One region of the Lysinibacillus sp. HST-98 genome, then DNA from elsewhere that is predicted to be linked to it. Evidence: riboswitches for the same ligand, from Rfam matches in the RefSeq annotation. Region 1 holds a riboswitch; each other region holds the start of a gene.
What was found. A riboswitch is a leader RNA that binds a small molecule or an ion and turns the genes downstream of it on or off. The one in region 1 is predicted to bind S-adenosylmethionine.

Region 1 (5,674 bases):
AAATTCCCTTGATGTCTCTGAAAAGGCTTGGGGCTCCACAATAGCTGTTAATATTGATGAATTAGTCAATACGTTAAGCAATAAGCATAAAGGGGCATTAATTTCTGCTATTGAAGTTCATGGCGATAAGAAATTAGGGGTAGATCAAACAAATGTGCAACGTGTTAAAACACCTGTGCTATTACGTTATACAGGTTTAGCAGTCTTTAAAGGAGATAAATATATAGGGCTACTGACTGAAAGTGAAAGCAAAAGTGTTAGTTTTCTTAATGACAAAATTCAAAGTACGATAGAAATCATTGCCTGTCCTAATAAAGGGACCTTGTCTACTGAAATTACCCAATCCACTACAAAGGTGAAAGGGTCATTTAAAAACGGGAAACCGAAAATCGATGTTCATATTAATGTAGAGCAGAATGTTGGAGAGGTCGAATGTGATATCGATCTTACCAAAAATAAATCGATTGATTACGTTAATAAAAAAACAGCCCAGGGAATTGATGAACGCATAGAAAAAACAGTAGAGAAAATTCAACAGCAATATGAAGTAGATGTTTTTGGATTTGGGGATGCCCTTCATCGGGCAGATCCTAAGCAGTGGAAAAAAATCAAGGATGATTGGACTTCCATTTTTCCAGATTTAGCAGTGGTAGTTCATGTAAAGGTAACTACCCAAGGTTCAGGTACGATGCAAAATTCATTATTAAACAAGCCAAAGGAGGAATAAATGCAATGGTACTAGCCGTAGCTATCTTGATCATCGCGATAATCGTTGCGCTTATTTTTATTCCAAAGCTAAAAAAGCAACAGGATAGAAAAGCCATGATTGTATTCTCCTTTTTGCTTCTTATTGGAACGGCTTTAAATATGGGGATTGCCCTGAAAATCCATATTCCTAGCCCATTAGATTTGATTACCTTTATCTTCACACCGATTAGGGATTACATTGTGTCATTCACAAAATAGAAAGAGGATTGAGAAATGGAGGGTAGCTAGATGGAAAAAGAGATAATTAGTTCAAGACAGTTTACGATCGTTACCTTTCTCTATTCTATCGGTACAGCGATTTTAATTATCCCTTCGAGTATTACTGGTGCCGCAAAGCAAGATGCTTGGATAGCGGCAAGCATTGGTGTTCTCCTAAGTTTACTGGTCCTAAAATTATTTTTAACACTGGCCAATCAAACACCATCCCTAAACTTTATTGAGGCCAATGAAAAAATTCTTGGGCGTTTTTTTGGTAAAATCACAGCGACTTGTTTCCTGATTATGACCTTTCTTTCCGCTGGAGAATTACTCTATTTTATCGGTATTTTCATGAAAACGGAAGTTATGCCAGAGACACCGACATTAGCATTTGCCCTACTGTTCAGTATCCTTATTATGTATGCCGCTTATTTAGGGATTGAGACCTTTGCCCGTTCGGCAGAAATCCTCTTCCCATTGTTTACCTTTATTTTTATTTTTTTCGTCCTTAGTATTACCCCTCAAATTACATTTGAGAATATTCAGCCTCTACTAGAAGCGACCAAAGCATCTATGTTTTATAGTATTGCACGTTTTATGAGTATCTTTTCCTTTCCATTAATTGTATTATTGATGCTCTATCCTACTGGCGTCAATGTACAGCAGTCTGCACAAAAAGGGCTATATATTGGGGCAATCTTTGGCGGAATCGTCTTAGTTACGTTGATTGTCCTATCGATTCTTGTATTAGGTCCTGAAAACACAGCATCAAGGACATTTCCTAGCTATGCCTTAGCCCAAAGAATATCAATAGGTAATTTTTTACAGCGCATTGAAATCATTATGGCATTTATGTGGATTACGTCTATATATATTCGTACATTTATGTATTTCTATACGACCGTTGTTGGCCTCGCACAAATTTTGAAGATTAAGGATCATCGCCCACTCATTATACCGATGGGGATAATTGTCATTGGACTTTCTCAAATTGTTCATCCAGATATTGTGCATTCTACTAATTATAATAATGAAATTTGGCCAATCTTTTCCTTTATTTTCACCATTTTATTACCCATACTATTGCTGATTGTGGTAGTTATTCGAAATCGTAAATCCAAAGCTCAAAAAAACGAAACACCTCAGCAGGAAACAGAAAATGACAATCAAAAAGTCTAATTTCTTCTAAAGCTAGAAAAGAAATTAGACTTTTTATTAATTAAATATGATATTCGATTTCATCTACAAAATCCCATTCATATGGTGTTTCTTGGTAAACATAGTAGTTCAACCAGTTAGAGAATAATAGATGCGTATGGGCACGCCATGTATTCATCGGCACTTGTGTCGGATCGTCATTCGGGAAGTAGTTTACAGGAACAGCGATATCTATGCCCTTCGCCACATCGCGACTGTATTCATCGGCTAGCGTTGTCGCATCATACTCTAGATGCCCCGTAATCATAATATTTTTATTATCTTTTGATTGTACAATAAATACCCCAGCATCCTCTGAATAGGATAATAATCGTAGATCTGGATGATTGCGAACCTCGTCAATCGAAACAGATGTATAGCGTGAATGGGGCGCAGTAAATAAATCACTAAAGCCGCGTACCAAATCTACAGTTAAATCTGTAATCACATGGGAATAGACGCCTGAGCATTTAGCAGAAAGCTCAACCTTGCCAATGCCATAATGATGATACAATGCAGCCTGTGCCCCCCAACATATATGTAGCACGGATGTCACATTCTTTTTAGACCAATCCATAATTTCTGAAATTTCCTGCCAATAGTTGACCTCTTCAAAAGCCATTTTTTCTACTGGCGCACCAGTTATAATCATACCATCATAGCGTCGGTGTCGAATCTGATTGAACGTTGTGTAGAAAAGCTGCAAATGGGATTTACTCACATTTTTAGACTCGTGAGTGGCTGTATTCAAAAAGGTAATATTCACCTGTAATGGTGTATTCCCCAATAAACGTAATAATTGGAGCTCTGTTTTTTCTTTTTCAGGCATTAAATTTAGTATTAATATATTTAATGGACGGATTTGCTGTGTTTTCGCACGATCTTCTTCCATGACGAAGATTTTTTCCTCACGTAAATGTTCTCCAGCTGGTAAATTTTTCGGAATATTAATTGGCATCTTGCTTTCCCCTCTCTATAATCACTCTCTTTTAGCAAACCTTGCTTGCATAGGATGCAACGAAATTAAAAAATCCTCCTCATTCCATACGAGATAGAATGAGAAGGATTTTTTCACGTCCACTCTTATCTCTCAAAGGAAAAAATCCTTTGCTGGAATTAGCACCTTTCTAACAATTGTTAGAGGTTGCTGAAGCGTCATCGGGCCAAATCCCTCAGCTTCTCTTGATAAGATTATTTAATTATCTTGAATTGTAACACGAACTAGTTAGAATATCAATAATTCATAGAATATTTTGTGATTCATGTGCATGTTCCTTGCTCATTTGATGTACACTAAGCTTGCTATATGGGGTGTTTCTACATTTAAAATTTATGGTAAACATGCCGTAATTATGTTACCATATACTTTTAGTAAGAGAGAGGAACGTGAATAGTTTGATTAAAATTGAATTTCCAAAACCAGATCTAGTAATCCGTCAACGTGAACAAGATTTAAAACCAGGTGATGTGCCAATCACACCTTACTTCGGTTTTATTGACTTCCATAAAATCACACGTGATAAAGGCGGCATTTTCTTATTCTATAATGACAAGAATGAGCTATTGTTTGTTGGGAAAGCACGTAAAATTCGTCAACGTATTAAAAAACATTTCGAGGATAATGTATCTCCGATGAAAAACCATCGTGATGAAGTGTTCAAAATTGAAGTCTATGAAGTAGAAGATCCAATGGAACGTGAAATTTACGAAACATACGCGATTAATACTTTCCGCTCTAAATATAACGTAGACAAAGTCTTTTATTAGACATCTCATAAAGAAACCGAAATCTCATCTAAAGATTTCGGTTTCTTTTATCACATAATGGTCATACGATCAATGGGCGTACTCTGACCGTTTATTCGCAAATCAATGGTATCAAGCTCAGGATTCTTGACGGTGATTTGAAAAACAAAGGGCTGAGCCTCTTTCCTTTGCTCGCTGCCTTCTTCTAACTGGATGATAAGCCTATTTCCCTCAGCTGTAATACTTGCCAATACATTCCCTTTTGAATAATAAACAAGGTAATATGGAGCATCATTTTCATGTAATAGTTGTATTCTGTCATTAGAAACAATATTTTTTTGGACATTATCTGGGACAACCGTTAGCTCATGAATCGTTGGTGGTTCGGATGGTGGTGTAGCATTACAGGCTCCTAGCATGAGTAAGCTCATTAAAAATAGCAACACGAAGTTTTTCAAGTTACTCCCCTTCCCTTATAAGACTATTCTAAGAAAAAAGCTTTCCGCTCCTTAGCAATCCAGTCTTCTAACTCCTGATCATCCCGTTTTACTAACCGATTAATGAGTACATCATGCCATATATAATCCTCTAACAAATAAATATGAACCGAATCATTGGTGATAAAGGCCGTCTCTTGGGTAGATGGAGAATGACCATAAATCATTTCCTGACCATCTACCGATAAGATAAACCAATGCGGTGTCGACGCTTTTTTTGTATAATGTGTGGCTCTGTGCTGGTCAATAGAGGCGAGATGCTCTCCTACATATAACGTAATGCCATGAACAGGAACATGCAGCGCCACCTCTTGCAAATCTTCACGTAAGGCATCATACATATCTTCCCACATCGATAGCATCACTTTTTTCTTCGCCTTCTTTAGAAGTGACTGACAATAGTTGATAATGGATTCCTTGCCCTTCAGCATGACCACTTTAGGCTCAGCTTCCTGCACTTTTTCCTCTAATTTCTCTAGTTTCCCGCTTATAGACGTAAAATTGGACTCCCAGCGCTGTTGAATTTGCTGTAAGAACACAGACACAGGCATTGCCGAATAGGTCGTTTGTTCTGCGGTCTCTTCTTTTAACACGATGCCCTTTTCTACAAGGATATTTAAAATATCATACACTCTTGCACGTGGTATGCCAGAATTTTTACTAACCTGATAGGCACTGACATGACTTTGCTGAACAAGTGCCGTATAGGCCTTCGCTTCATATTCTGTAAAACCCATTTCTTTCAGCTGGGTGATTAATTCCTCCATGTAATCCCTCCATTATCTTTATTATAGGCTACCTTTGTGAAGATTTGCCAATGAAAAAATGGGGTTTACAGCGTAAATAAAATTAGTTACTATTTCAGTAGTAACTAATTCTAAAGAGGTGTCATATGTTGTTTGAAATCGATGTACATATTCTCATACTATTAATTTCATTTGGATTTCTGGCAGCTTTTGTTGACTCAGTAGTGGGAGGGGGCGGTTTAATTTCACTACCAGCCTTACTATTTGTAGGGCTCAATCCAGCCGCTGCTGTTGCCACGAATAAACTAGCAGGAGCTATGGGCTCTCTCACTTCCTCTATTTCTTTCTACCGTTCTGGCCAGCTGGACATTCGCTCTGTCCTCAAATATTTTCCGCTAGCATTTATCGGATCATTATGTGGTGCATGGACTGTACATCTAATCAATCCAGCATTACTAAAGCCATTAATGCTTGTTATGCTGGCGGCTGTTGGGGTATATACGATCTTTAAAAAGGATTGGG
Region 2 (5,674 bases), 1.0 Mb from region 1:
TATGAAAAAGCATTCTCAATCAGGTTTCTTGTATACTTATTGTACAATTTGAAGTCTTCATCATGGACTCGAGCAAACCTTGCATTACCCCCATGATTCGGTAAATCCCCCATGACTATGTGGAAGCCTTCTAATCTTAATTTTTCTATCAGCCATGCATACCAACGGTGATTTTCATAAGCACCATGAAGAATAGCAATCACAGCTTTTGCTTGTCCATCAGCTTCCCATTTCCACATTTACATAGTCCTCCTAAAAAATAATTACACTTTGATTATATCGAAATAAATAGCATATTTTAATTTTATATTTCCATAAAGTTGCGTATTTGATACGATAATACTACATTATAGAAAGAAAAGAGGCGATTTTCATGATTTATCCATTTAAAGATAAAACGCCAAAGATCGATCCGTCTGTTTTCATTGCTGATTACGCAACTGTTACGGGCGACGTAACAATTGGCGCCGAAACAACCATTTGGTTTAATACGGTTATTCGTGGTGATGTTTCCCCAACGATTATCGGTAAACGTGTCAGTATTCAAGATCTTTGCTGTTTACACCAAAGCCCAAAATATCCGCTCATTATTGAAGATGAGGTAACAGTTGGACACCAAGTCACTTTACATAGTTGTACAATTCGCAAAAATGCCTTAATTGGTATGGGATCCATTATTTTAGACGGAGCTGAGATTGGAGAAGGTGCATTTATTGGGGCAGGAAGCCTAGTACCTCCTGGTAAAGTCATTCCTCCAAATAGTCTAGCATTAGGTCGTCCAGCAAAAGTTGTCCGAGAATTAAATGCTGAGGATAAAGAGGATATGGAACGCATCGTACGAGAATACGCAGAAAAAGGTCAATATTATAAATCAATTCAGAAATAAATAATCTACACAAAAAAATTAATACCAACGAAAAAATCCCTCGCGTTTTCGTGTACCGAATACGTTCACGAATCCTAGCGAGGTATTTTTTATAAAAAAACAAAAGGAGCAATATTGCTCCTTTGTTTATTAATACATTAGAATAATTTTTTAATGACTTCATTACTTTAGTTCAATAGTTTATAAACGTGCTTTTTCTCGTAACGCGTCTGCTTTATCAATTTGCTCCCATGGTACATTTAAATCTGTACGACCAAAATGTCCATACGCAGCAGTTTGTTTATAAATTGGACGACGAAGATCAAGCATTTTAATGATACCCGCTGGGCGTAAATCGAATAGCTCGCGTACCCATTCAACGATCTCGCTTTCTTTCACTCTACCTGTTCCAAATGTATCGACAGCAATCGAAACAGGCTGCGCAACGCCAATCGCATAGGCAAGTTGCACTTCAGCACGCTCTGCTAAGCCAGCTGCTACGATGTTTTTCGCTACATAACGTGCTGCATATGCCGCTGAACGGTCTACCTTGGTTGCATCCTTACCTGAGAAGGCACCACCACCGTGACGTGCATAACCACCGTATGTATCAACAATGATTTTACGTCCTGTTAATCCAGCATCACCTTTTGGTCCACCAATTACAAAACGGCCAGTTGGATTGATAAAGTATTTCGTATTAGCATCTAATAATTCACTTGGTACAACTGGTGCAATAACAAATTCTTTTAAATCTGCTTGAATTTGTTCAAGTGTTGCTTCTTCATCATGCTGTGTTGAAATAACAATTGTATCCACGCGAACCGGTACATTATTGTCATCATATTCTATCGTTACTTGCGTTTTACCATCAGGACGTAAATAGGCAAGTTCACCGGATTTACGTACTTCTGTTAAACGGCGTGCTAATTTGTGTGCCAAGCTAATTGGTAATGGCATTAGCTCTGGTGTTTCATTACATGCATAGCCAAACATTAAGCCTTGGTCACCAGCACCAATTGCTTCAATATCTGCATCTGTCATAGAGCCTTCACGTGCCTCTAATGCCTGATCAACACCTTGAGCAATATCAGGTGATTGTTCACCAATAGCCACAAGCACCGCTAAGTTCTCAGCATCAAAGCCATATTTACCTCGTGTATAACCAATTTCAGCTACAGTGTCACGAACAATACCTTTAATATCTACATAAGTAGAAGTTGTAATTTCTCCTGCTACTAATACTAATCCTGTTGTTACAGTTGTTTCACACGCTACACGTGCATTTGGATCTTCTGCTAAAATAGCATCTAAAATGGCATCCGAGATTTGGTCACAAATCTTATCTGGATGTCCTTCTGTTACACTCTCTGATGTAAACAGTCGACGGTTTGTCATTTGGTTTTCCTCCTAAATACTCTTACAATAAGTAGTTGTGTATGAATACGGTACTCATTACCCATGTCAAGTCCGCTCCTAAGGATTGAACTCTCAAGCCGTTACTGCTGCTTTTAACACGAGGATTTCGAAAGATCCGTCATTATAATAAGGAAAGAACTACATATACTTACCTTTACATTAATTTTTAACAATAAAAAAATCCTTTTCTCACGTTACTTTACATGAGGAAAGGAATAATGACTGCGTAACCTTTCACTCTTATCGTTCAAGGGATGTTCCCTTGCATCAGGTTGGCACCAACGCATGTCGTGAAATAGTTCATGCAGGTTGCCGGGTTTCACAGGGCCTGACCCTCCACCAGCTCGGGATAAGAGTATCCGTTCAATCTCATGTTACTGAAAAGGTCGAACGTTGTCAAATATTTTCTTATGTATTACTGTATAGAAAGGAAAGAACTTATTACACAAAAACTTTTCATACTTGGATGATGATGTAAATAGAAGCAAATTAATCCCTACAACATACCTAGCTACTTGTGGTAACATATGTGTGGCTCAATTTTCATGCCTAATTACAGTAGGATTGATGGTATTCTCCTCGAAAAACATTATTTTTTGTCAGTTTATTGAAAAGTGGTAAAAACTCTAAAATAATTTCTTAATTAGTATAGATTATTTAAGCAATTGTGTTATACTATTTTTGAAATTAAGAAAAAATCCCTCTAAATCAAGGGAATACTATAAAAAAGGATGGTATTTAATCGATGAATTCAGTAGAAATTGCAAACGAACTGAAGGAATTATTAAACGGCGGTAACATTAATGTTCAACTTTCAGTACCACAATTAGCAGAAAAAGCTACATCTCGTGGTGAAGCAATGTTAACAGTAGATGGCGCAGTTCGTGCAGAAACTGGCAAATACACTGGTCGTTCACCTAAAGATAAATATACGGTAGAAGAAGAAAGCACAAAAGATCAAATTGACTGGGGTAAAGTAAACCAACCAATTTCTTCTGAAGTGTTCGATAACCTATATGTAAAAGTAATAAAATATTTAAAAGAACGTGACGAGTTATTTGTATTCAAAGGCTTTGCAGGTGCTGACAAAGATTCACAATTAAGCATTCAAGTTATTAATGAATACGCATGGCACAATCTTTTTGCTCATCAATTATTTATCCGTCCAACAGCAGATGAATTAGCTTCTCATGTTGCTGACTTCACTGTCATCTCAGCTCCTAACTTTAAAGCAGATCCTGCGGTTGATGGCACTGCTTCTGAAACATTCATCATCGTATCACTTGAAAAGAAAATTATTTTAATTGGTGGTACAGAATATGCTGGTGAAATGAAAAAATCTATCTTTGGTATCATGAACTACTTATTACCACAACAAGGTATTCTTTCAATGCACTGCTCAGCAAACGTTGGTGAAGCTGGCGATGTGGCGTTATTCTTCGGTCTATCTGGTACTGGTAAAACGACGTTATCAGCTGATCCTGATCGTAAGCTAATCGGTGACGATGAACACGGTTGGTCTGATAATGGTGTGTTCAACATTGAGGGTGGTTGCTATGCAAAAACAATCAACCTTTCTGCTGAAAAAGAACCAGAAATCTACAATGCAATCCGCTTCGGCTCTGTATTAGAAAACGTAGCTGTTGATCCAGAAACTCGTATTTGTGACTATGACGATGGTTCACTAACAGAAAATACACGTGTAGCTTATCCAATCCAATACATCGAAAATATCGTTGATCCTTCTGTTGCAGGTCATCCAAAAACAATCATCTTCCTAACAGCTGATGCATTTGGCGTGTTACCTCCAATCAGTAAATTAACAAAAGAACAAGCAATGTATCACTTCCTAAGTGGGTTCACTTCTAAACTTGCTGGAACTGAACGTGGTGTGACTGAGCCAGAACCAGTATTCTCTACTTGCTTCGGTTCTCCATTCCTTCCGCTTCCTGCAACAGTATACGCAGAAATGTTAGGTCAAAAAATTGACGAGCACGGTGCACAGGTATACTTAGTAAACACTGGTTGGACTGGTGGCGAATATGGCACAGGTAGCCGTATGAAACTTTCTTACACACGTACAATGGTCCGTGCAGCAATCGATGGTAAATTAGCAGATGTTGAAACAACACAAGATGCTGTGTTTGGTTTACACATTCCAACAGCAGTTGAAGGAGTACCTTCAGAAGTGTTAAATCCTCGTGAAGCTTGGGCAGATAAAGCTGCATACGATGCAAAAGCTGCTGAGCTTGCAGGCTTATTCAACGAAAACTTCAAGAAATTCTCAAACGTTTCTGAAGCCATCACTACACTTGGTGGCCCATTAAAGTAACGTCTATATAAAAGACAAAGGGAACAAATTATTCGTTCCCTTTGTCTTTTTGTTTTCTCTACGCTTTATTGTTGTTTCATCCACTTGCAAAGAGCACGGACAGTTTCACGATTTTTTGCTGGTGGATATTGATGTGCATAGTGAAGATCATACCAAGTTTCGAATGATTTATTTGCTTCCTCTAAAAAAAATGCCAATTGTCTGGCATGTTCAATATCCACATTTTCATCACGATAGCCATGAATGATAAGAACGGGAGCTGTTATTCGCTCTATCTCAAAAAGAGGTGTTCTTGCATCATATGCTTCTGGTACACGATTAGGTGTTCCTCCAATAACGCGCTTCATCATCCTTCGCATATCTGTACGTTCCCAATAGGTGGCCGTTGCATCAGAAACACCTGCCCATGTTACAACAGAAGTAATATCCCTTCTTAAAATGGCTGTCCACAGAGCCATAATACCACCTCGTGAAAAACCAAAAACATGGATATTGTCATTGCAGAATTGTTTGAGTACATCTACGGCATAGACCGCATCGTAACGGTCTGCCCCTGCAAACTCGTCACGACCCTCTCCCCCACGATTCCCACGATAATATGGGGCAAATACGATAAAGCCCTGCGCCGCAAATTGTGCAATACGAGAGGGTCTTACCATCCCAATGCTTTGCATGCCGCCTCTTAAATATAAAAAGCCATCATATGTACCCTCTGTCTTTGGCTCTGCTAATAGTCCTTTTATACGTAAGCCCTGTGAAAGATAGGTTATTTCCGTTAAACTTATAGCTGGATTTGGTGAAGGATAGGGGCGTTTTTCGATAATATCACCATTGTGTGTCACGATGTTTCAGCTCCTCCAGCATTTTCTTCATCCCCTCATCCTTCATGTGAAAACTCAAGTTAGGATGCTGAACAAATTCTTCATCGGTTAACCAAAGCATGCCTGACGTTTCTAAATCAAATTCTATATCCTCTTGCGCTAAAAATTGTGCAGTGAAAACGGTTTTACAAAAAACGATTTCATCATACACTGCATACTCTGCAAACCATTGAAGAT
Region 3 (5,674 bases), on a different contig from region 1:
GGATTTAGGACAAAAGGTGCGTCATGCAGTTCAACAACAACATGTCGATATCGTTATTATGGCGGCTGCGGGCTCTGATTGGGTCATTGACAAAGTATATGATCAATCAGGTAATTTAATGGAGGAAACGGGGAAAATGCCTTCTGACGAACCACCTATTATTCATTTTAAAAAAGCACCAAAAGTATTAGGTCAAATTAAGGGATGGCAACCGAATGTAACGTTAGTAGGCTTTAAGCTCGAAGCAACGAATGATGAGGAATTCTTGTTAGCTCGTGCCAGACTGCGTATGGAAACAGCCAATGCACAATTTATGGTAGCAAATAGCTCTCAGTCTTTATATGGGGGGGATGAACCTCATTGGATTGTACCTGCTGATGGACAGCCTCTTAAAGTAATGGGCAAGCAAAAAACAGCAGAAGCTTTAATGATGTATTTACAAAATCAATAAATGTGAACTGTGTAGAGAAATAGTTCTACGCAGTTTTTTCTTGCCTAAAAGGTTAGCATCCTATAATATTTACTTAACGTTCGGTAAAAAAGGAGGGTAATAATGGGAAATAAAGAACAAACTTTTCGAAAGATTATAGAAATTGCTTATGGGATGTTTGCGGAAAATGGTTTTGAAAAAACAAGCTTAGCAATGATTGCTACAGAGGTCGGTATTTCAAAACCAGCCATTTACTATTATTTTCAATCAAAAGATCAATTAATCGCTTTCATATTTGATGAATTGTATAAAGAAATTCAACATGATGTCGCTGTGGATTATAAAGAGCTTTCTTCCGCTAATTTTAAGGAGGAATTACTTAAGCTAGGCTATCAATCTATTGAGGCACAGGACAAGGACCCTTATTTTAATAAAATATTTAATCAATATGTACTATTAGCGGCTCGCGATGAAAACTATAAAAGACAATTAGTAGAGCTAGAAACCAGCTTTTTAACAAGCTTTGTTACTATCCTACGATATGGCGTACAGCTAGGCGTGTTAGAGGATACTCCCCATATAGAAGCGAAGGCACAGATGCTAGCCCTGGTCTATGATAATATCGGTAATTTCATGTTAACAGGCAACCAATTGAACTATAGGGCTATTTGGAAGGAGGCTGTACATAGCGTTATTCAAGGGGGCAAAGATGACAAAAAGAAATGATGATCGGCGCATTGAAGGTCTTGATTTTGCAAGAGCTCTCGCCATGCTTGGCATGTTCATTGTCAATTTTGGCGTTATAACAGGTTCTACAACGAATGGTTCAACATGGTTAATTGCCTTCCAACATCTTTTCGAGGGACGTGCTTCAGCCGTATTTGTCATGCTAGCAGGAATAGGGACAGCCTTCATGACTCGTCAGGCTAGAGAGAGTAAGGACCCAATCCTTCTTCGTCAAAATCGACTTACTTTGTGGAAGAGGGCGCTTTTGTTATTTACGATAGGGATACTATTATATGTGATCGGCTGGACAGGAGATATATTACATTATTATGGCGTGTATATGTTTGTTGCTGCTTGGTTGATTGCCCAATCCAAGAAAATGATGATCTTCATAATCGGTGCCATCCTTATCCTTTCACAATGGCTCCAAATTCAGTTTAATTACCTTGCTGGTTGGCATCCAACATATGTGTTACTAGAGTATCTTGATTTTTGGACACCAGCTGGATTTATAAGAAATTTGATGTTTAATGGCTATCACCCTCTATTCCCCTGGATTTGCTTCTTTCTGATAGGTATGGTGATAGGCACATTAGATTTAACAAATCATACATTAAGAAAAAACTTACTGGTGACAGGTTTATTGCTAGTCATCATGACTGAGACTTGTTCAACGTTATTCATTAAGATGACAACCATTCATTTATTAGATGTAGAGAGTGCATTGTATTTATTTGATACAGGACCGATTCCACCGAATATGATGTATGTCCTATCTAATTCGGCTTCGGCTATTGTCATCATTGTGGGCTCCATCTATCTTGTAGAGACATGTAAAAATAAAGTTATTCAATCTTTCATATTAACAGGACAAATGTCTTTAACGCATTATGTTGGCCATGTTGTTATAGGCATTGGAATACTAATTATTTGCCAAAAGCTGGAGAACCAAACACTTGCTTTTTCCATGCTGTATGCCTGCTGTTATTTTTTAGGATGTGTCTTTGTTTCAGTATGGTGGAGGGCTAAACATCATCGAGGCCCACTTGAATTCATGATGAGGAAATGGAGCTTGTAATAAATTAATGGAGTGCCATCTATTTCTCACTGACTAGGCATAAAATACTTTAGGTATAGGGAGTCTTTTAATCTAAACGACATATTGCATAGTATTCAACTAGGTTTTCTAATATTTTGTATTGACATTCCTATAGCAGAATTATAGAATTATTTTCAAGAAACGCAGTACTCTTATCAAGAGAGGTGGAGGGACTTGGCCCAATGAAGCCTCGGCAACCGAAAAACAGGTGCCAAATCCAACAGATGGTGTCTGAGAGATAGGAGGGGCTATCAATCAGTTTGATGCGTTGGCCTCTTTATGAACAATAAGGATAAAAAAGAAGGGGTGTATCGTATGGCTCAGTCAGTAAAAGTAGATGATAAGAAATTAGAGGCAATTGCGAAGGCGATTCAAAATCTTGAATTTGGTGAAGTGCATATTACGATTCAAGATGGTGTGATTGTGCAAATTAATAGGCTTGAAAAGCAGAGATTTCCGCAGAAAAAATAACCATGATTTCAGTAGAACTTATGTCAAACGGCCACCTATAAGCATGAAGGATTTCCTGTGCTTACAAGTGGCCCTTTTTTTGTGTAAAGGCTAGCTATAAAAGCTTTTTGGTATGGGACCGATATGACGGCGATGATACAGCAAGGGCTCTTTTTGAGCATTTGTAATATCTACGACCTGCCCTATAAAAATGGTATGGTCACCAGCATCGATTTGCTGAAATGTTTTACATTGTAAATTAGCTGCTGTATCATGTAAAATCGGTAGTCCTAAAGAGGAAGTGGACCATGTTGCTTGTGCAAAGCGATCAGGGATTTTACTAGCAAATAGTGTACATAAATGCTCTTGATCACTCGCTAAAATATTGACCGCAAAATTTGGCGCAGTCGTGAAATAGGGATGGAGCTGAGATTTTTTATCGAGTGACCACAAAATAAGGAGCGGGTCGATTGAAACAGATGCAAAGGAATTGACGGTTAAGCCAATCGGTTTTGTGTCATGACATGTCGTGACAACTGTTACGCCTGTAGGGTAATTACCTAATGCCAATTTAAAAGCAGCTACTAAATCTGTCATTCAAATCACCTCTTTATGAAATTAGTGAACGGAGTTTGTAGGTAAACGAAACTTTTTTTCATATCCTACTAGTAACTCCTTTTCTTGAGTAAATTTTAAACTAATCAAACATACAGGTAAAGGTAATGGGGAAAGAAAGGGGAATGGCCATGACTTTATATTTTGATCATCTGGTTCATCAAGTGGAATCACCAGAAAATATAAAGGTTTTCTTCAATAAACGAAATGTCCATACAGTGAATGGTGGGCAGCACACGATGTGGGGGACTTATAATACGTTAAGCTACTTTGGCTTAAGCTATATTGAACAAATTGCTATCTATGATCGTGATTTATTTGAGCAAGCGGCACAATACCCATATTCCCTACATTATACGTTTAAACGTGATCAAGAGCGCCAGGGATTTTCTCGAATTGCTCTGCGCACAAAAAATATTGAGGAAGAGGCTCGACGATTGCGAGCATTTGGCTATGAAGTATATGGACCAGATGCATGTAGCAGAACAAGACCAGATGGCACGGTGGTAGAATGGAAGCTACTGCATTTTGGTAAGCCAGATCTGCCAATTGATTTTCCATTTTTGATTGAATGGGCGGAGGAAGATGAAGAACGCTTTGTTCAATTAAAAGCAAGTGGTGCCATTGATGTCAAACAGGCTATAACGATGGAATCCGTCCAATTCTACGTCAAGGACATGCAGGCAACAGTACAGCTGTGGCAAGAGGTGTTACAGCTACCAGAGCCTACGCAATATGAGCAGTATATGTCACTACAGCTACCGAATATGCGTTTAGATTTCTATAAGGAAGAGAGTGCGATGACAATGACACTCGGTCATGTCAAAGAGGGACCATTTGGTGTGACATTAAAGGATCCTAAACGAACAAAAGAAACATTAGTTTGCCCTGGTGCTTTTTATTGGATAAATCGATAAGGAGAAAAGGCTGGGCCATAACTAACTGGGACCTTCATTAAGCCGAATAATCTTTAAATTAACAAAACATGATAACTAGAAAAACCGAACTATTCCAAAACACTTCGTGAGCATTTCAGTGGATAGTTCGGTATTTTTGTTGGCTGAAACACTTTTGCCCAAACACTTTACATAGTGTCGAAAACAAGAACATCCATAGAATTTCTGATGCAGGCTACTTGCTTTCCTGTTAGCGGGCCGCTTCCTCCGCTATCGCTACAATCCACTAACTTTTAGCAAAGGTGTTCACTACTCATTTATCGAGAGGTGTTGTCACTCATCACTTTTCTACTATGAAAAAACAAAAGCCACTTTTTTAGAATGGTTGATTGGAATGCAGCGTCATTCCTAGGGGATTTAGCGTTACAGAGGAGGCTCTGGAGCGAAAACAATCCTTCACCTTGCTAAAAGGTTTTAGCTAGTGACATGATCTTTATTCAACAGTATGGAAAAATCCACTTCATCTGAGAAGTGGATTTTCGTTGCCAATTGTTATTCGATGGTCATTTTTTTCGGTGTTTCTGTACCTGTATACCAATCAAACTCAATTTCAAATGAATGCTTGTCGCCCTTTTTGGTATAGGAGTATTCGATTTTGAGCTGTTCACTTGGGCTGACAACTGTTGGCTCTGTGCCTTGAACAAAAGTGAATTCACCATTTTCTTTAAGCTTTTTTGCAATCGTTTCCAGTGTTGCCGCAAATTCTGCTACACTTTGTCGTTCTTTATGCTTCAAAATAACTGCAGTCATGGGTTTATTTTGTTTATGCATCGAAATCCCTCCTTACGTATAATTACTTCTATTATAACATGGAGGAGGCATTCAGCTTATAAAACAACACAAAAAGCAGATGAGGAAAACGATGCATTTCCTAATCCGCTGCTAATCTGGAACTACATGGATAGCCCCATTATGCTTATAGTTTTACAACATTTGATGCTTGGGGTCCACGATTGCCTTCCACAACATCAAATGAAACCTTTTGACCTTCTTCAAGTGTACGGAAGCCTTCCTCCTGGATGCCCGTAAAATGAACAAATACATCTTCGCCATCATCACATTCAATAAAGCCATAACCTTTTTCATTATTGAACCACTTTACGATCCCCTGTTGCATAAGCATTCGCCTCCAATGCGCTTGAATGTAAAATAAAGTTAAATAAATGGTGCTCTCATTGTGAAAATGTGAAAAAAATGCATTTTCTCTTAGAACATACAGGAATTGAGCAAAGATGTCAATTGATTGACGAAATGCTTGTATATCTGGCTTTCTTTTTTTTCACAATTAAGACTATAATGGAAATGAACAACATAGAAAGTAGGATGCCAAATGACAACGAAAAATCAACCATTATCAGATTTAGAAATCGCTAGTCAAGCAGTGATCAAACCTATTAC
Region 4 (5,674 bases), on a different contig from region 1:
GGTGGTAAGCCAAATGAGATATTACTTACGCCAAGTACCGTCAATGTCTGCGGCAATTTTTCTTTGATGAGACGAATGCCTTCAATCGTTTCTAACGCTGAGCCAATATACTGCTCATCCCCAGTTCCTACAGGGAACATTAATGGGTCGAAAATGATATCCTCTGGTGCAATCCCCCATTTCTCCGTTAAAAGTTGATAGGAGCGCTCGGCAATTTCGAGCTTTCGATGACGGTCAACCGCCATTCCCTTTTCATCTATCGTTCCGACAACTAACGATGCACCATATTTTTTCACGAGTGGTAATACTGCATCAAATCGTTCTTCACCATCCTCTAGATTAATAGAGTTAATGATGGCTTTCCCTTGTGAAAACTTTAATGCTTCCTCAATTACTTTTTCATCAGTTGAGTCAATTACAAGAGGCACCTTAACCTTTTTTACAACCTCCTGCATAAAACCACGCATATCTGCTAATTCATCGCGATCAGGGTTGGCTAAACAAATATCAATAACATGTGCACCATTTTTGACTTGAGCACGTGCAATCTCTGCGGCCTCCTCAAATTTACCATCGATGATTAAATTCTTAAATTTACGAGAGCCGATTACATTGGTTCTCTCCCCAATAAATAATGGACGCATAGAATCGTCATACAATAATGGTTCAATTCCTGATACCGCATGACCATGTGTTTTTTCCGGTAATTGACGAGGTTTTTCATCTTTTAAGACCTCACGAATGGCTGCAATATGAGCCGGTGTCGTCCCACAACATCCACCTACAATATTAAGCCAACCTTTTTCTGCAAAACCTTTTAATTTTTGCGATAGTGATTCTGGTGATTCGTGATAACACCCTTCTTCATCTGGCAAGCCAGCATTTGGATAACAGCTAATATAGCCTGTTGAAAGCTCTGCTAATGAACGAATGTGATCCGTCATAAACTCAGGTCCTGTCGCACAGTTTAGGCCAACTGATAATGGTTTAATATGCTCGATCGAAATATAAAAGGCATCGATTGTTTGCCCTGCAAGCGTTGTACCCATCGGTTCTATTGTTCCTGAAATCATGACGGGTAGCTCTTTTCCCGTTGATGCAAAAGCGCGCTGTACGCCAAGTGTGCCTGCTTTGACATTGAGCATATCCTGACTTGTTTCTAATAACAAAACGTCGGCTCCTGCCTCAATTAATGCCTTTGCCTGTACATAAAAATTTTCCTCTAGTTCATCAAAAGTAATACCACCTGTTACTGATAACGTTTTTGTTGTTGGCCCCATAGCACCTGCGACAAAACGTGGCCAATCCGATGTGGTATAACGATCTACTGCTTGGCGAGCAATTTCCACTGCACGCTTATTAATTTCTTCTGCTTTTGTGCCAAGATCATATTCATTTAACACAAGAGGCGTCCCACCAAATGTATTTGTACAAATAATATCTGCGCCTGCCTCTAGGTATTTATGGTGAATTTTTTCAATAACATCTGGTCTAGTAAGCACAAGATTTTCATTACAGCCATCAAATTCCTCGCCACCAAAATCCTCTGCTGCTAAATTTTCATTTTGTAGCATTGTTCCCATTGCGCCATCAAGAATTAAAATACGTTTCTCTAATTGCTCTTCAATCGAGTGCTTAGCCATGTATACTTACTCCTTTTTTCTGTTCATCCAATTGCTCTATATATTTCATCAACTCTAATGTCACATCGTAACGTAAAAATGGTGTAATAAGGTAAATCCCATTGAAATATTGCGTAGCCACTTCTACTAATTCTTTTGCTATGGAAATCCCTTCCAATACCGCCCTTTCCTTATCTTCTCCACATGCTTTCATTCTTGTTAAGGCATCTTCAGATAATTTGATACCTGGCACTTCATGATGTAAAAATTCAGCACTTTTATAACTCGTAACAGGCATAATACCGATATAAATGGGAGCTTGTAAATGCTTTGTTGCCTCATAAATCTCTACAATTTTCTCTTTCGTATATACTGGTTGAGAAATGAAGTAGTCTGCCCCATGCTCAATTTTATTCTCCAAGCGTTTCACAGCACGTTCTAACACACGGACGTTTGGATTAAATGCAGCAGCAACTGAAAAATTTGCTTTTTTACGAAGTGGCTTACCTGAGAAAGAGACCCCTTCATTTAATTGCTTAATTAATTGGATTAGCTCCATGGAAGATACATCATAAACACTTGTCGCACCTGGGAAATCTCCTACTTTCGTTGGATCACCCGTAACGGCCAACACATCATGAATACCTAAAGCATTTAACCCCATTAAATGAGATTGTAGACCAATTAAATTACGGTCTCGACATGTAATATGAGTTAGTGGGCGTACACCATGTGAACTCTTCAACAATGCGCCCATTGCAATATTGCTAATACGTGGAGAGGCCAATGAATTGTCTGCCATCATAACTACATCTGCACCTGCATCATATAATTGCTTTGCTCCTTCAAGGAACCCGTCAATCTCTAAATGTCTAGGTGTATCCAACTCTACTATGACAGAGCGTTCACGTTTAACTTTTTCATGAAGAGGCTCATACTTTGTTGGCTCCGCTTCCCGAACAATCTCAATCTTTTTAGGCTTCGCATGCTTCTCCTGAACCGGTGATAACTCTTCTAAATACTTCTTTGCTGCTGCAATATGTTTGGGTGTTGTACCACAGCAGCCCCCTATTAGGCGTACACCTTGATCACGCAATTCAACAGCCGCTCGACCAAAATAATCAGCTTCTGACTCATAAACGACACGCCCATCCTCTAAGTCCAGAAGTGATGCATTCGGGTAGGCCGACATAAATGCCTTATGAGGAAGTTCTACACCTTCAAATGCCTGAATTGTATGGTGTGGACCTAGTCGACAATTGACACCAACAATATCCGCACCTAAGACTTCAAGCTCATGGAGAGCATTATTTAAAGACACCCCATTTTGTAAAACACCAGGCTCATGCATAGAAACTTGTGCAATAATCGGCAATTTTGTTTTTTCTCGTAGCATCTTTAAGGTTGCTGTTAATTCTTCAAAATCATAATAAGTTTCAAGTAAAAGGCCATCTGGATTCCCTGCAAGTAAGACTCTTGCTTGTTCTTCAATAGTCGCTAATATTTCATCCAAGGTTGCATCACTTTTACGAATTCCCCGAATACCACCAATTGTTCCTAAAACAAATTGACCGCCATCAGCCGCTGCTCGTTTTGCGATGGTGATAGCAGCTTCATTAAATTGTTGAACACGTGATTCTAATCCATAGCGAGCTAATTTAATGGCATTTGCACCGTACGTATTCGTTTGAATGATGTCAGCACCAGCTGCAATATATTCTCTATGAATCTTTTCAATTAACTCGGGTCTCTGAACATTCATTTCCTCATGGCAATACTCCAATCCATAGCCGTATAGCACTGTGCCTATTGCACCGTCTGCCGTCAATACATGCGTTTTTAACCTTTCAAGCAATCCCATAAAATTAGCCTCGCTTCCTATGTCTCTATATAATAAAAAGCCTTCTTTCATAAAAAAAGAAGGCTTTAACGATTCATCATTGTTGTTCCTTCTCATCTTCGACTCAACGGTCTTCTGGATTTAGCACCTGACAATAAAGTTGGTTGCTGAAGCTTCAATGGGCCAGTCCCTCTGCTTCTCTTGATAAGAATTAAGTATGAATTTTTTAAATAATTAAAAGAATCATATCGTTTACTGACGAATGAGTCAAGACTATTTCACATAACAAAGTTTTTTTCCACTTAAAAACTTAGAAATTGGCAAGCTCCTTTGCAAGCTCTTCGCCAATTTTTTTCCCGTTTTGAATGCAAGCACCAATACCTACGCCAAAATATGAGCACCCTGCAATCGATAAATTAGGATATTTCTCATGTAATTCTTGTAGTAACCCTTGTAATGCCTCACGATGCGCTAGATCATATTTAGGCATTTGATCAATCCATTTTGTTACATTCACAACGGTTGGCTGCTCTTCTATTCCTAGGCTCTTTCTCACATCTTCTAAAGCAACTGCTGCCAATTCTTCATCCGTCATGGCACGTAGTTGCTCATAGGCTGGATTGATGCTCTTATAAAAGAGTCGCACAAGTAATTTATTTTCTTTCGATGTATGCTTCCATTTACGACTAGTCCAAGTTGCTGCATTACAAGTAACGTCTGAATTATGGGAAACAATATAACCTGTTCCATCTGCTGGCAATTTAGCATCTGGCACATCAAAACCTAGATAGATAGTAATCGCTGATGCTGTCGTAAATCGATCAAAATAGCGGTTTAAAGATTCATCCTGTAGCAGATTTTGGACAGTATCGTTCGGTAATGCTAAAACGACATAATCTGACTCAATAATTTCACCATTAGCTAAGGAAATAGTGTATTTCTTATCTTGTTTTTGAACATTTAAAGTAGTAACACCCTTGATAATTTCTACATCGGATAAGGTTTGTTCAAGTCGATCAATTAAAGAAGATAAACCTTTTTTAAAGGATATAAATTTTTTGTTCGCTGCTTTAACAAATTGCTCACGATTCGCATCAAAGCCTTTAATAATACTTCCATAATCATTCTTATAATCAATCAAATACGGTAAAGTAGAGCCAATAGAAAGCTGATGTAAATCTCCCGAATAAACACCTGCAAGGACTGGTGCAATTTGATTTTTCACCAGTTCCTCTCCTAAATAGTAAGTTAAAAATTCACCGATTGAACTTTCCTTTGTGAAGCTATTGTTTGGCAATGTTAAATCCTTCAACGCTTCTTTTTTTCCTTGCTCGGAAATAAGTGTACTTTCCTCTAAGGATGCTAAACTCATCGGTATTCCAAAAGTTGAATCTGCCGGAATAGCATGTAACTCATTATTCGTATAAATATAAGAAATACCTGTTTCGTTGTAAACTAGTTCCGCCTCAAAATCAAGCTCCCGCACGAGTTCCATAACGCCTTGATGACGGGCTACAATAGAATCAGCACCCGTTTCCATGATGAAACCTTTTTCATGTGCTGAATATAATTTGCCTCCTAAATATGTATTTTTTTCTATAAGCACTAGACGAACATCTAAATTATGTTCCTTTACTTGACGTTGCAAATAATGCATTGTACATAGTCCTGTAATACCGCCGCCTAAAACAACAACTGTTTTCATCATAACCGCCCCTATTATTCATTCTTTCTACAGTATAATCCTTTTTTCATTGAAAATTACGTTAAACCCTTTACAAATTTAGCAAAAATAGAGCTATTTCATCAGTGAAATAGCTCTTACTTTATAAATCTCTATAAGATTGATCCTCTATAGTAATGACTTCACAACAAACATTTTAATAGGTACTATAGTGTTTATTACGTCTAAAAACATAAAAAATAGGATGTAAATGTTAGTAGTCTATCCTTTTAAATTTTGCGCAAAGCTCGCTAATTTTTCTGCTGAATTTGTTACCTCAGTAAATGAAGTGCCTAATTCACTTAATATGCCTACAATTGCTTGTATTTTTGTTGCCATACACTCATTTTGATCTTTTGCTTCTGTCATGGCTCCCAATATACTCGTAAATTGGCCTTCAGTTTGTAACATATTTTCTTCACCTGCTGCAACTTCATCTTGAATATTTGTCAAAGAATACTCTAATTTCTCTGTTCGTTCTCCTGTCTT

Region 2: another riboswitch for S-adenosylmethionine. It lies ahead of metK (methionine adenosyltransferase); the one in region 1 lies ahead of metA (homoserine O-acetyltransferase MetA).
Region 3: another riboswitch for S-adenosylmethionine. It lies ahead of JIN86_RS09270 (YezD family protein); the one in region 1 lies ahead of metA (homoserine O-acetyltransferase MetA).
Region 4: another riboswitch for S-adenosylmethionine. It lies ahead of JIN86_RS22200 (bifunctional homocysteine S-methyltransferase/methylenetetrahydrofolate reductase); the one in region 1 lies ahead of metA (homoserine O-acetyltransferase MetA).

The regions. Positions count from the first base shown of each region.
Region 1 is NZ_JAENHX010000001.1:25,806-31,479, forward strand. Features, by position in the region: gene JIN86_RS00120 (Ger(x)C family spore germination protein) at 1-727, shown strand, start outside; gene JIN86_RS00125 (hypothetical protein) at 733-966, shown strand; gene JIN86_RS00130 (GerAB/ArcD/ProY family transporter) at 997-2,145, shown strand; gene metA (homoserine O-acetyltransferase MetA) at 2,186-3,121, opposite strand; SAM riboswitch class I at 3,244-3,355, opposite strand; gene JIN86_RS00140 (nucleotide excision repair endonuclease) at 3,559-3,930, shown strand; gene JIN86_RS00145 (hypothetical protein) at 3,981-4,367, opposite strand; gene JIN86_RS00150 (TrmB family transcriptional regulator) at 4,391-5,173, opposite strand; gene JIN86_RS00155 (TSUP family transporter) at 5,299-5,674, shown strand, end outside.
Region 2 is NZ_JAENHX010000001.1:1,062,269-1,067,942, forward strand. Features, by position in the region: gene JIN86_RS05250 (alpha/beta hydrolase) at 1-239, opposite strand, end outside; gene JIN86_RS05255 (gamma carbonic anhydrase) at 374-886, shown strand; gene metK (methionine adenosyltransferase) at 1,067-2,263, opposite strand; SAM riboswitch class I at 2,522-2,640, opposite strand; gene pckA (phosphoenolpyruvate carboxykinase (ATP)) at 3,030-4,616, shown strand; gene JIN86_RS05270 (alpha/beta hydrolase family protein) at 4,682-5,458, opposite strand; gene JIN86_RS05275 (NUDIX domain-containing protein) at 5,442-5,674, opposite strand, start outside.
Region 3 is NZ_JAENHX010000003.1:139,207-144,880, forward strand. Features, by position in the region: gene JIN86_RS09255 (phosphopantothenoylcysteine decarboxylase domain-containing protein) at 1-451, shown strand, start outside; gene JIN86_RS09260 (TetR/AcrR family transcriptional regulator) at 554-1,156, shown strand; gene JIN86_RS09265 (DUF418 domain-containing protein) at 1,140-2,234, shown strand; SAM riboswitch class I at 2,405-2,500, shown strand; gene JIN86_RS09270 (YezD family protein) at 2,571-2,726, shown strand; gene JIN86_RS09275 (flavin reductase family protein) at 2,817-3,302, opposite strand; gene JIN86_RS09280 (VOC family protein) at 3,452-4,237, shown strand; gene JIN86_RS09285 (amphi-Trp domain-containing protein) at 4,769-5,047, opposite strand; gene JIN86_RS09290 (cold-shock protein) at 5,193-5,393, opposite strand; gene JIN86_RS09295 (formate--tetrahydrofolate ligase) at 5,607-5,674, shown strand, end outside.
Region 4 is NZ_JAENHX010000014.1:77,474-83,147, reverse strand. Features, by position in the region: gene metH (methionine synthase) at 1-1,643, opposite strand, end outside; gene JIN86_RS22200 (bifunctional homocysteine S-methyltransferase/methylenetetrahydrofolate reductase) at 1,636-3,483, opposite strand; SAM riboswitch class I at 3,573-3,673, opposite strand; gene JIN86_RS22195 (protoporphyrinogen oxidase) at 3,773-5,167, opposite strand; gene JIN86_RS24025 (methyl-accepting chemotaxis protein) at 5,408-5,674, opposite strand, start outside.